Methylosarcina fibrata AML-C10: one gene and its partner. The protein of the gene in region 1 interacts with the protein of each later gene in a pairwise test. Links are inferred from orthologs where the notes say so. Each region holds a gene or a part of one and is shown on either strand. Other genes may lie near its edges.

Region 1 (5,352 bases):
ACGTCTTTGATGTCATCTTGTTCGTAATCTTGCAGCGTGAATTCAATCTGTAGTTGTCGTTCGAACCGTTCACTGAAAAGACGCAAACGGACGCCGTGCAGCCGGTCTGCAAATAACGCCTGTTTTGTGGACAGTTTGCTGCCATCCGCACCGATGATTTGACCGCCTCTCGCAGGAAATGGCAGAGTCAGTGTCAACATTTCCGCCATTGCTGGCCAATGCAGCAGCACATTTACCTGGGTAGGCGGCGACTGGTCGGAAAATAAATCGATACGGTAGCCATCATTTTCCGAAGTTATGGTGTGTTTCAGCGTAGACTGGCAAACGACGTTTGCGGGGTTGGTATGGTCTAAAAACAGAGTTGCATCCCATGAGTTAGCGCAGGGTTTGAAGCGAACGGCAAATTTTTCGGACAATAAAGCACATTTTTTTCGGAATACAATATTACCTTGATCCATTAGGCGAATTTCATGAACGCCTTGGAGCTCCGGCGTCAAACGTTGCCAAAGGGATTTGGAATTAATCGGTCTCGCCACTAACTCTTTTGCCGGAATTGTTGTGATGGCGTCGGATTCTGGGTCGCTTCGCCAAAGGGTCGGCAATCCTAAAAACAATTCCTTAGGGACGCTGGCAAATTCAAGCTGTTTTCCATGTAAACAGTAATGATTCGATGAACGGTCTTGAGCGGTTCTGATGACGAATACATTCGCATCATTATCCGTGAAGCGAATGCAGCCGTCCGTTTCGAGCAATCTTTTACCATTGCAGACGGTCTCCAATTGTAAAACTTCCGCGTCTCCCTGATAGCTGAAATGTTCGGGATAAAGAATTCTGATCCGTTTCGCGCGGGTCCGAATACCGGCAATGCCTTCCAATATCCACTCCTGACCATGCTGTGCAAATACCCAGGGAACTTCATTATCCAGATCTTCGCCGCCGGTTAGCGGCTTTTCTTGCAGAACTTCCGACAAATGCTTAAAGCGAATCGAATAGCCTTGTAATGCTTTGTCGCCATTGATCGTGTCGGGCATTCTCGGCATTTTTAAGCCATGCCGCTGCTGATGAACCGTTTTTAGCGCGACACCCAGATTCCGACTTGAACCTTGATTGCAAACTAACTCCACATCCAGCCTCGAAGGGATTCTTTCCGGCATGTCGAGTTTTTCCAATGCGATAAAGCCGGAAAACTCGATTTTTAATTGTAAATTGCCGTCGCCGCGCAATTGACGAATGGCCTGTAACGGCGCAACCATTGGCTCGTCGGCTTTTGCCGCCGTCGAAACCATGTCGGAAAGCAGTTTTCGACCGATTTCAGTTTCTATGGGCAACGGAAAGCGTTCGCGCCATGAAGGGCAATGTCGATCCAAATAGTCGACCGGATTATTCCGTTCGTATAATTGATATTCGCGTTTAAGATCCACGACGGTTTTTACCATGTCGCCCAAAATCAAATGAATTTCTTTGTTTTCACAATAGGTTTTTGGAATGAACTCGCACTCGGTAATGAGCTGATTGACTTGTATATCGGAATTTTGCAGTCGCGAATATTTGGGAATCACTTGTTTGAATACTCTACCCAGCCAGCCGCTTGAGTTGTTTAGTTGATTCAGAGGCAAGCCTCCTTCACAGGCTATGCTGCCCAAATAGTAGTTGCGGCCATCAATTGTGCGTATGCTACGTCGCCAGAATTGCAGTCCTGTTTCGATTAATATATTACGGTATCCGGTGCTTAAATTCCGGCTGCTGGCATTAATCGACTGAAACACTTTATCCCAAGAGGGTTTGGTGCCATCATACTCGCGTCGCCACCATTCAGCGGCATACATAACAAAAGCGGCATTCCAACGGGGAACATTTTTTGATGCTATGTCTAATCCAAAATGAATACTCAGCTTTATCGCACTTTTAAGCAATTCAAATTCGATGTCTTCGATGCGGTATTGATAAAGCGGCCTTTGGTCTGGAAAACGAATGTTGCGGCGTTCAAGAATTTTTGTAATCCACTCTTTTATTTGCATATTTTCTTCTTGTTAACAATGCATAAGTAATGTGCATATTTACAAAACTGACAAAGTGCAATTTTTTCAGTGTTGGAGTTGTCATCGCAAGGCCAAAAATGGCCAAAGCTCCCGCCTCGGGCTTCTGTTGGCGCCTCTTAGCCCGCCTCTTAGCCGGTTGCCGGTGGGAAACTTGACTGTCTTCAGTTTTCTACCGAAACCGCCCGGAATCTAATCGATCAGGCGTTCCCCTGCCCAAAGCTGCTCGATGCTTTCTCTTGCCCTGATCAAGTACGATTGGTCTTTATCGACCAGGACTTCCGCTGCGCGGGGCCTGGAATTGTAGTTCGAGCTCATGCTGAAACCGTACGCTCCGGCCGACCGTACCGCCAGCAAATCGCCCTGCGCGAGGGCCAAGCTCCGGCTTTTACCCAGAAAATCGCCGGTTTCGCAGACGGGACCGACGATGTCCCAGCTTTGCTCGGCCGCGCCGGCAGTCGTCTTGACGCCGCGTTGGACGGGAACGATTTCCTGCCAGGCGCCATACAGGGACGGACGCAACAAGTCGTTCATGGCCGCATCGACGATGGCAAAATTCCTGTTGGCAGTCTGTTTCAGATATTCGACCTGAGTGACCAGGATGCCGGCGTTGCCGATGACGGCGCGCCCGGGTTCGAGCATGATTTCGTATTTCGTTTCTCCGAGGCGAGCCAATACTGCGCGAATGTATTCGGCCGGCTCCGGAGGCGCCTCGTCCTTGTAGCGGATGCCGAGCCCACCCCCGAGGTCCAGATGATGCAGTACGATCCCTTCTTGTTCGAGCGCCGCCACCAACTCGAGCACTCTTTCCAACGCATCCAGGAACGGGCTGGTTTCGGTCAACTGCGAGCCGATGTGGCAGTCGATGCCGATCACGTTGACGTGAGGCATCGCCGCCGCCCGCCGGTATTCGGACAAGGCCTGCTGCCGGTCTATGCCGAATTTGTTTTCCTTCAGGCCGGTTGAAATATAAGGATGCGTTTTGGCGTCGACGTCGGGATTGACCCGAAACGACACCGGCGCAACGAGACCCAATTGGCCGGCCAGCCGATTGATCCGGTCCAGCTCGCCGCCGACTTCGATGTTGAAGCAGCGGATGCCGGCTTTCAGCGCCGCCAGAATCTCGTCTTCGCGCTTGCCGACGCCGGAGAAAACGATGTTGTTCGGATCGCCGCCCGCAGCAAGCACTCGCTGCAGTTCGCCCACCGACACGATGTCGAAACCGGAACCCAGACGGGCCAGCAGGTTGAGCAGGGCGATGTTGGAATTGGCCTTGACGGCATAGCAAATCAAATGGCGATGATCGCCGAATGCGCGGTCAAACGCATGCCAATGCCGCTCCAGCGTGGCCCGCGAATAAATATAACAAGGGCTGCCGTATTTATAGACGAGGTCCTGGACTGGAATCTCTTCGGCATAAAGTTCATCGTTCCGATAATTAAAATAATCCATAATCAAGGGGTAGGTTCCGTGTAGGTTTCAGATTCGGGCTCGGTGGGTTCGGGCGGCGCCTGCAAATCGCCGGATGATGGCGGGTTTTCGGCAGCCGGCTGGGGCTTTGCCGGCGGTTCTTCCTTGGGAAGATAAAGCGGGCCGGGCTGGCCGCACGCGGCCAGCAATAAAGTCACCGAAGCAAATAAAGTAAGACGATAGCGTTTCATAGGACGGCCTGCATGCCGTGAAAAAAGATTTATGATAAGCCGAATCGGATGCATTAGAAAGCGGTAAGTCAACTTTACCCGACCGCCCATCCGCTCCGGAAAATCGGCCTTCAACAGGGACTCATCCGCTGAGCCGCCAGCAACAGCTCTTCAATGAAATGCTGACTGTAGAGCGGCAGATAATTCTGTTTGAGATAGGCGATCTTGGTGATGGAGCCTGGAATAATATGGGACAAATCCCGCGCGACCAAGTCCTGGTCGGCAACGGCGTCATAAGCCATGCCGGCAATCAGGCCGACGCCCAAACCCAGCCGCACATAGGTTTTAATCACGTCGGTATCGGCCGCAGCCAGAATGATGTCCAGCTCCACCCCTTGATTTTTAAAGGCGTTTTCGATGTTGGAACGGCCGGTAAAGCCGAAGCTGTAAGTAAGAATGGGAAAGGAGGCCAATCGCTCGCGGGTCAATTCGCCCTCGCATAACGGATGATTCTTCGGCATGACCACGGCATGATGCCATTCGTAGCAATGCCGCGTCACCAGTTCGGCGTCTTCGGCGACTTTCTCGGTACAGATGGCTATGTCCGCTTTATGGGAATGCAGTTGATCGATGAGTTGCTCCGGCGCCGCCTGAACCATATAGATCCGAACGCCCGGATATTTTTCCCTGAACCGCTGGATGGGCGCCGGTAAAAAATACTTGGCCTGGGTATGGGTGGTGGCGATATGGATGGTTCCTTGGTTGCTGTCGAGAAAGTCCGCAGCGATCGCCTGAATATTCTGCTTCGCCAGATGAATCACCGCCACTTCCTGCATCACGCGTTTGCCCAGCGGCGTCAATGCGGTTAATTTCTTGCCGTTCCGTTCAAACAAAGGCGAGCCCAGCTCTTCTTCGAAAAGCTGGAGCTGTCGGCTGACCGCCGATTGAACCACATGCATTTTATCGGCCGCTTTGGAAAGATTGAACCGGGTTTCCTGAAGGATGCGAAGCAATTCGATTTGGCTTAAATTCATACGGTTTATGAATTCTTTTACGATCAAGTAATGGAAAATTGAAAAAGCGGCCGGGCAGCCTCTGTAAGAGCCGAAAGCGCAAGGCTTGCCGAACGGATCACTCGAAAAGTTTTATTTTTATTGAATTTTATTAACTTAATTTACTCAAATTAAGGGTTTAGTTTTACATCAAAAATAAATGAAAGTTCGTTATATTATCCTATTTTTAGATAATTTAACCAGAAATCATCAATTTTTTATAAAAAACTATCTCAAGAATTAAAAGCCGTTGGAGAAGCCGGCTTTACGGTCCGCCCGTTTTGCCCGAGGTTTTTTCCTCCTCTCTCAACGCCTGTAAATAAAGAGGGATAGAGCCTGCCCAGAAACACGTTACTGAGTGACCCGCATCTGCAGAAACCGATGAAATGATAATTTGTCCCGTTGGTGAGGGCGTGATTAAGCAAACCGGATCGGCGCTATCGTTCAAACTCTTGATTAGTCCCAACAGGAGATATAAGAAATGAGCCAGACTGTTATAACGATTTTAAATGAGAAAATGCAGGATGCGCTTCTTCATGACTTTGACGAATACCTTTTCGAGGAAAAATCAGGCCAGCATGCAGGCCATTACCGTGGTTTTCTTCTTAACAGCGTGTTTCAGCC
Region 2 (5,159 bases), 840 kb from region 1 along the record:
TGTACTCCATTTAGCCGGTAAATCGGTTGTTGGCCGCTGATAGTCCGGCCCTACCGTACAGCCCGATACCAACGCAGCTATCAGCACACGGATAAATATGTTAGATGGACGATCAAAATAAGTCATAGTCTAGTAGTCAGTCAATTTAAATCAAAAGGATATATTGGGCTTGTAAGTCACTCTATAGTGGCATTGATGGTTACTGATTGAGGTCAAGCAATGCCAGCTCTTAAATACAAAGTCAATCTGACTGAAGACGAAAAGCGTGGCTTGGAAGCCATGATCAACAAAGGAAAAGCCGCGGCACGCCATCTGACACGCGCGCGAATTTTATTAAAAGCGGCAGCGGGTATTCAGGATAAAGACATTATCCAAGCTTTGGGTGTCTCGGAATCAATGGTGTTGACGACGCGCCAACGGTGTGTGGAAGAAGGCCCGGAAGCCGCCCTGAAAGAACGCCCCCGTCCAGGACGTGCCCCAAAACTGACGGAGAAGCAGGCCGCCCATATTATCGCCTTGGCTTGTAGTGAGGCGCCGACAGGGCATGATCACTGGACCTTGCGGTTGTTGGCGGACAAAGTGGTGGAATTAGCGTATGCCGACCGTTGCAGCTATGAAACCATCCGTCAGCTTTTAAAAAAACACTCTCAAACCCTGGCAGAAGCAAGAGTGGTGCATTCCCGAGGTGAGTGCTGAATTTGTCGCGGCGATGGAAGACGTGCTGGACCTTTATGAAGACCCCTACGATCCGTTGCGCCCGGTTGTGTGTTTCGACGAAAGTCCGAAGCAACTCATTGCGGAAGTCCGCCAACCTCTCCCGCCTGAGCCCGGTCAACCGGCCCGCTATGACACCGGCTATGAACGGAAAGGCGTCTGCGATTTGATGATGATCTGCGAACCTAAACGCGGTTTTCGGCAGGTGGACATCACCGCGCGGCGGACCAAAATCGAATTCGCGCACAGCATGAAGCATATCGCTGAACTTTATCCGGACGCGGCGGTGATCCGGGTGGTGCTGGACAATCTGAATACCCATAAAATGGCGTCTTTGTATGAAGCCTTTCCAGCAGAGCAAGCCCGTGAATTGGCGCGACGGCTGGAGTTCCACTACACGCCCAAGCATGGCAGTTGGCTAAACATCGCTGAGATCGAACTGGCCGTCTTGTCGAACATGTGTTTATCACAGCGGATACCGGACACAGAGAGCCTCCGGCGTGAGGTCGAAGCCAATATCCTACCGCGCAACACCAAGGCGACGCCCGTCAATTGGCGATTTACGACGCAACAGGCACGACGTAAACTGGCTCGCCTGTATCCTTGTGTTTCTTCGTGACTGACTACTAGGTAAGCGCCTAGCAATAAGTTATCAGAAACAGTGATATCTCAAGTGATTGAGTCCGCAGGAAAAGTCACCATTCATGGCTGAATGCCGGTTTCGTGTTAGGAACGGATCACGTAAACCGGCGAGCCATGACGAAGATGGTTTTTGCGGTTTAGTGCTTTTGTTCAAAGCCTTCGCTAAATTTCTTAAAATTGGCCTGCACTTGTTGCTGTTGGGAGACCGTCAGCAAATCGAAAATGGCACGATCCAGCTTTGCCATGCTTAATGCCTTTTCCTCATGTTGGGACAAGGATTTTTTAATCATTTCGGTAACTGCTTGTTCCGAATATTCCTTGGAAAAGACTTTTGCTTGGATAGCATTCCTGTATTCAAATCCGCGTTTTTCTTTCGCCTGCCACCCGGTTTGGTTTTTTTGAATCAGTTCTTGTATAGATTTCTTCTGGGCATCCATTAACTCTACTCCCTGTAAGTACGGCGGCAAAAACTCCCCGCATTTCATATCGGGATGATGCGGCGGGCGGTGCGGCATTCCGTGTGGGCTATGGGGTTCATGACTAAACAAAGGGTCATAATAAGCGGCAAACGGATTTGCGAAAGCAAACACGGGGATCAACCCTAAAACAGCTACCATTTTGTAAATATTTGGTTTCATGATCGGCTCCAAAAAAATTAATAATAACGACATCAAGCAAAGCTTTCGTTGTGTACAGTATCGCCGAGATATTTGTTAACTGCCGTTAAGGTAATGTAAATTCAGGTAAATTTTGGCTTTCACGCATCATTAACCGTTATTATTAGCTTGTAAAAATTGGAGGTAAATTTTGGTAAAAATATTATTGATAGACGATGATATCGAACTGGCGGAAATGCTGAAGGAATACCTTGAACAAGAGGGGCTTGTTGTGGCCGTCTGCCATGACGGCGAATCGGGCAGAGATGAGGCAATAACGGGAAATTATGACTTGGTAGTGTTGGATGTCATGCTGCCCGGTATGAAAGGGATCGAGGTATTGAGCAGGATTCGCCTGGAAAGCCAAGTTCCGGTTCTTATGTTGACGGCAAAAGGTGACGATATAGACCGTATTGTCGGCCTTGAGACGGGAGCCGACGACTACGTTCCTAAACCCTGTACTCCCAGAGAATTGGTTGCCCGCATACGGGCGATATTACGCCGGATAGAGCCTATCAATGCGCCCAGGCAATCCGAAGATCAGTTAATTGAAGGAGTATTGACCTTATGGCCGAAAAAACGTAAGGCGGACTGGCAAGGCCGATCTTTGGAGTTGACCAGCACGGAGTTTAATCTGCTCGAAGTGTTGGCAGAAAACGCCGGTTTAACTGTCAGCAAAAAAGAACTGTCCGAAAAAGGGTTGGGAAAGCCATTGGCACGGTTTGATCGTAGCATCGATGTCCATATCAGCAGTATTCGGCAAAAACTCGGTAACTTACCCGATGGCGGTTCGTGTATTTTAACCGTTAGAGGCAAAGGCTATTTGCTAGTAAAAGGATAAAAGGCAAAATGGGCAAGTTGTTTTGGAAGTTTTTTTTGGTGTTCTGGCTGGCGTTCTTGACCATTGGCGGGGGAATGGGTACGGCTGTTTGGTTGCAACGCAATGCCATGACGGATGCCGAAAGGAAGAGCGAAACCTCGATCGATATTTATGCCGAACCTTTTGTCAGCGCCGCCAGCCAGATTTTACAGAAGGGCGGCGTGGATGTGTTAAACGATTTTTTGAAAGAAACCCTGAATACTCCGGCTCCGCGCGTTTTTGCCGTGGATGATCAGGGCAAGGACTTGTTGAACCGGGAAGTGCCGCCTGAAATTATCGAGCAAGCCGAAGCTTTGTTGGCCAAAAATCCCAAAATAGTAAGGCGGATTCTTGCCGATAACGGCCTTACTTATCTGGTGTTTGCACTTTTCCCCGAACATGCCCTTACCAAAGCTTCAAGCTACCCGCCTGACGGAAACGGCTCTCCTATCAAACTTAAACACAAATATCCCGAACCACCGCCGATTTGGCTACCTGTCTTATTGGGATTTATCGTCAGCCTGATGTTCAGCGGAATGTTGGCTTGGTATCTGGCAAAACCCATTCGGCAATTGCGGTCGGCTTTTGATTCTGTTGCCAAAGGCGATTTGGATACACGCGCCGCGCAAACGATGAGGGAACGTCGAGACGAGTTATCCGACCTAGGCAAAAACTTCGACGATATGGTTTCCAAAATTCAAGTGCTGGTGGACGCGCAACAACGGCTTTTGCACGATGTTTCGCACGAATTACGTTCCCCCCTGGCAAGAATCCAGGCCGCAATCGGTTTGGCGTACCAGCAACCCGATAAGATGCCCTTGACGTTGGAACGCATTGAAAAAGAATCGCAACGGATGAATGATCTGGTCGGCGAATTGCTTGCGCTTTCCAGGCTGGAAGCAGGTGTGATTGGCAAACTGGAAGTCATTGACATAAATGAGCTGATTGCTGAAATTGTCGAAGATGCCCGACTTGAAGCCGATAGCAAAAACGTAAGCATTAAATTAACCACTACGGAAGAAGTTTTTATTAAGGGCTTTTATGGTCTGTTAAACCGTGCCATCGAAAATGTCCTACGAAATGCTATTAAACATACAAGAAGTAACAGCGAAGTCACCGTGAGCGCCAATCTTGGTGTCAGCGATCACCAATTATACATAGACATCACCGATCAAGGACCGGGCGTAGCCGAAAATGAATTATCGGCTATTTTCGAGCCTTTTTTCCGAGGCTCCAATAGCCAAAAATCCCAAAGCATCGGCCTGGGATTGGCCATTGCACAGAAAGCTATCGAAGCCCACAATGGCAAAATCAGCGCTTGCAACAGGAAAGAAGGCGGGTTTCGGGTTAAAATTAATTTGCCAATACCCTAACTATTGGGTTAATCTGGAATAGTTCAGATTTGATCGGACACCGCGCTTGAAAAGAGCGAGGGTTACTGGTGAGATAGAAGTGTCTGCTTATTATCACACCACGAGAGGTAACCCTCATGCTTGAGAATAACGTAAGAATCATCAAACATAAAGTCGGCTTGCTGAATCTAGCCGAAGAACTCGGCAATGTGTCGAAAGCCTGCAAGACCATGGGCTTATCGCGGGATACGTTTTACCGTTACAAGGCCGCCGTCGAGACGGGTGGGATTGAAGCCCTGTTCGACAAGAGCCGACGCCAGCCGAACCTGAAGAACCGAGTCGATAAAGCCACGGAACGAGCCGTATTGACCCATGCCCTGGATTATCCTGCCTACGGCCAAGTCAGGGTAAGCAATGAGTTGCGCAAGGCCGGCGTATTCGTTTCGCCCAGCGGTGTGCGCAGCATCTGGCTGCGGCATGACCTGGCGAGCTTCAAGGCGCGTTTGAAAGCCCTGGAAGCGAAGGTAGCGGAGCAAGGGTTGATCCTAACCGAAGCGCAAGTCGCCGCCCTGGAAAAGAAAAAGCAGGATGACGAAGTCAGCGGGGAAATCGAGACGGCGCATCCGGGCTATCTGGGTTCCCAAGACACCTTCTATGTCGGCACCTTTAAAGGCGTCGGGCGGGTGTATCAGCAGACCTTTGTCGATACCTACTCCAAAGTCGCCTTTGCCAAGCTCTATACCACCAAAACCCCGATCACGGCCGCTGATCTGTTGAACGACAAGGGGCTGCCGTTCTTCGAGGCGGAGCAGCTACCGATGCTGCGCATTCTGACCGATCGGGGCAGCGAATACTGTGGCCGGGCAGAAACCCACGATTACCAGCTCTATCTGGCGATCAACGACATCGAATACAGCAAGACCAAGGTCAAATCCC

What was found. The genes of interacting proteins can lie anywhere in the genome.
Region 2: the proteins of lysA (region 1) and A3OW_RS0113415 interact in binary tests that used the Escherichia coli proteins (3 or more experiments, as listed by UniProt). The link is inferred for Methylosarcina fibrata AML-C10 from one-to-one orthologs.

The regions. Positions count from the first base shown.
Region 1 is NZ_KB889965.1:3,687,914-3,693,265, forward strand. The notes cover bases 1,359-4,332. They hold lysA (diaminopimelate decarboxylase), read right to left. Parts: upstream 3,489-4,332; coding sequence 2,229-3,488; downstream 1,359-2,228. Other genes in these bases: A3OW_RS0117160 (STY4851/ECs_5259 family protein), read right to left, coding at 1,359-2,018; lptM (LPS translocon maturation chaperone LptM), read right to left, coding at 3,491-3,697; A3OW_RS0117175 (LysR substrate-binding domain-containing protein), read right to left, coding at 3,808-4,332. Also shown: more of A3OW_RS0117160, read right to left, coding at 1-1,358; more of A3OW_RS0117175, read right to left, coding at 4,333-4,710; A3OW_RS25385 (EAL domain-containing protein), read left to right, coding at 5,210-5,352. UniProt on the Escherichia coli protein: Specifically catalyzes the decarboxylation of meso-diaminopimelate (meso-DAP) to L-lysine. Is not active against the DD- or LL-isomers of diaminopimelate.
Region 2 is NZ_KB889965.1:2,849,288-2,854,446, forward strand. The notes cover bases 1,228-4,008. They hold A3OW_RS0113415 (response regulator transcription factor), read left to right. Parts: upstream 1,228-2,163; coding sequence 2,164-2,853; downstream 2,854-4,008. Other genes in these bases: A3OW_RS27880 (Spy/CpxP family protein refolding chaperone), read right to left, coding at 1,494-1,994; A3OW_RS0113420 (ATP-binding protein), read left to right, coding at 2,862-4,008. Outside these bases: A3OW_RS0113395 (efflux transporter outer membrane subunit), read right to left, coding at 1-126; more of A3OW_RS0113420, read left to right, coding at 4,009-4,244; A3OW_RS0113425 (IS481 family transposase), read left to right, coding at 4,361-5,159. UniProt on the Escherichia coli protein: Response regulator member of the two-component regulatory system CpxA/CpxR which responds to envelope stress response by activating expression of downstream genes including cpxP, degP, dsbA and ppiA.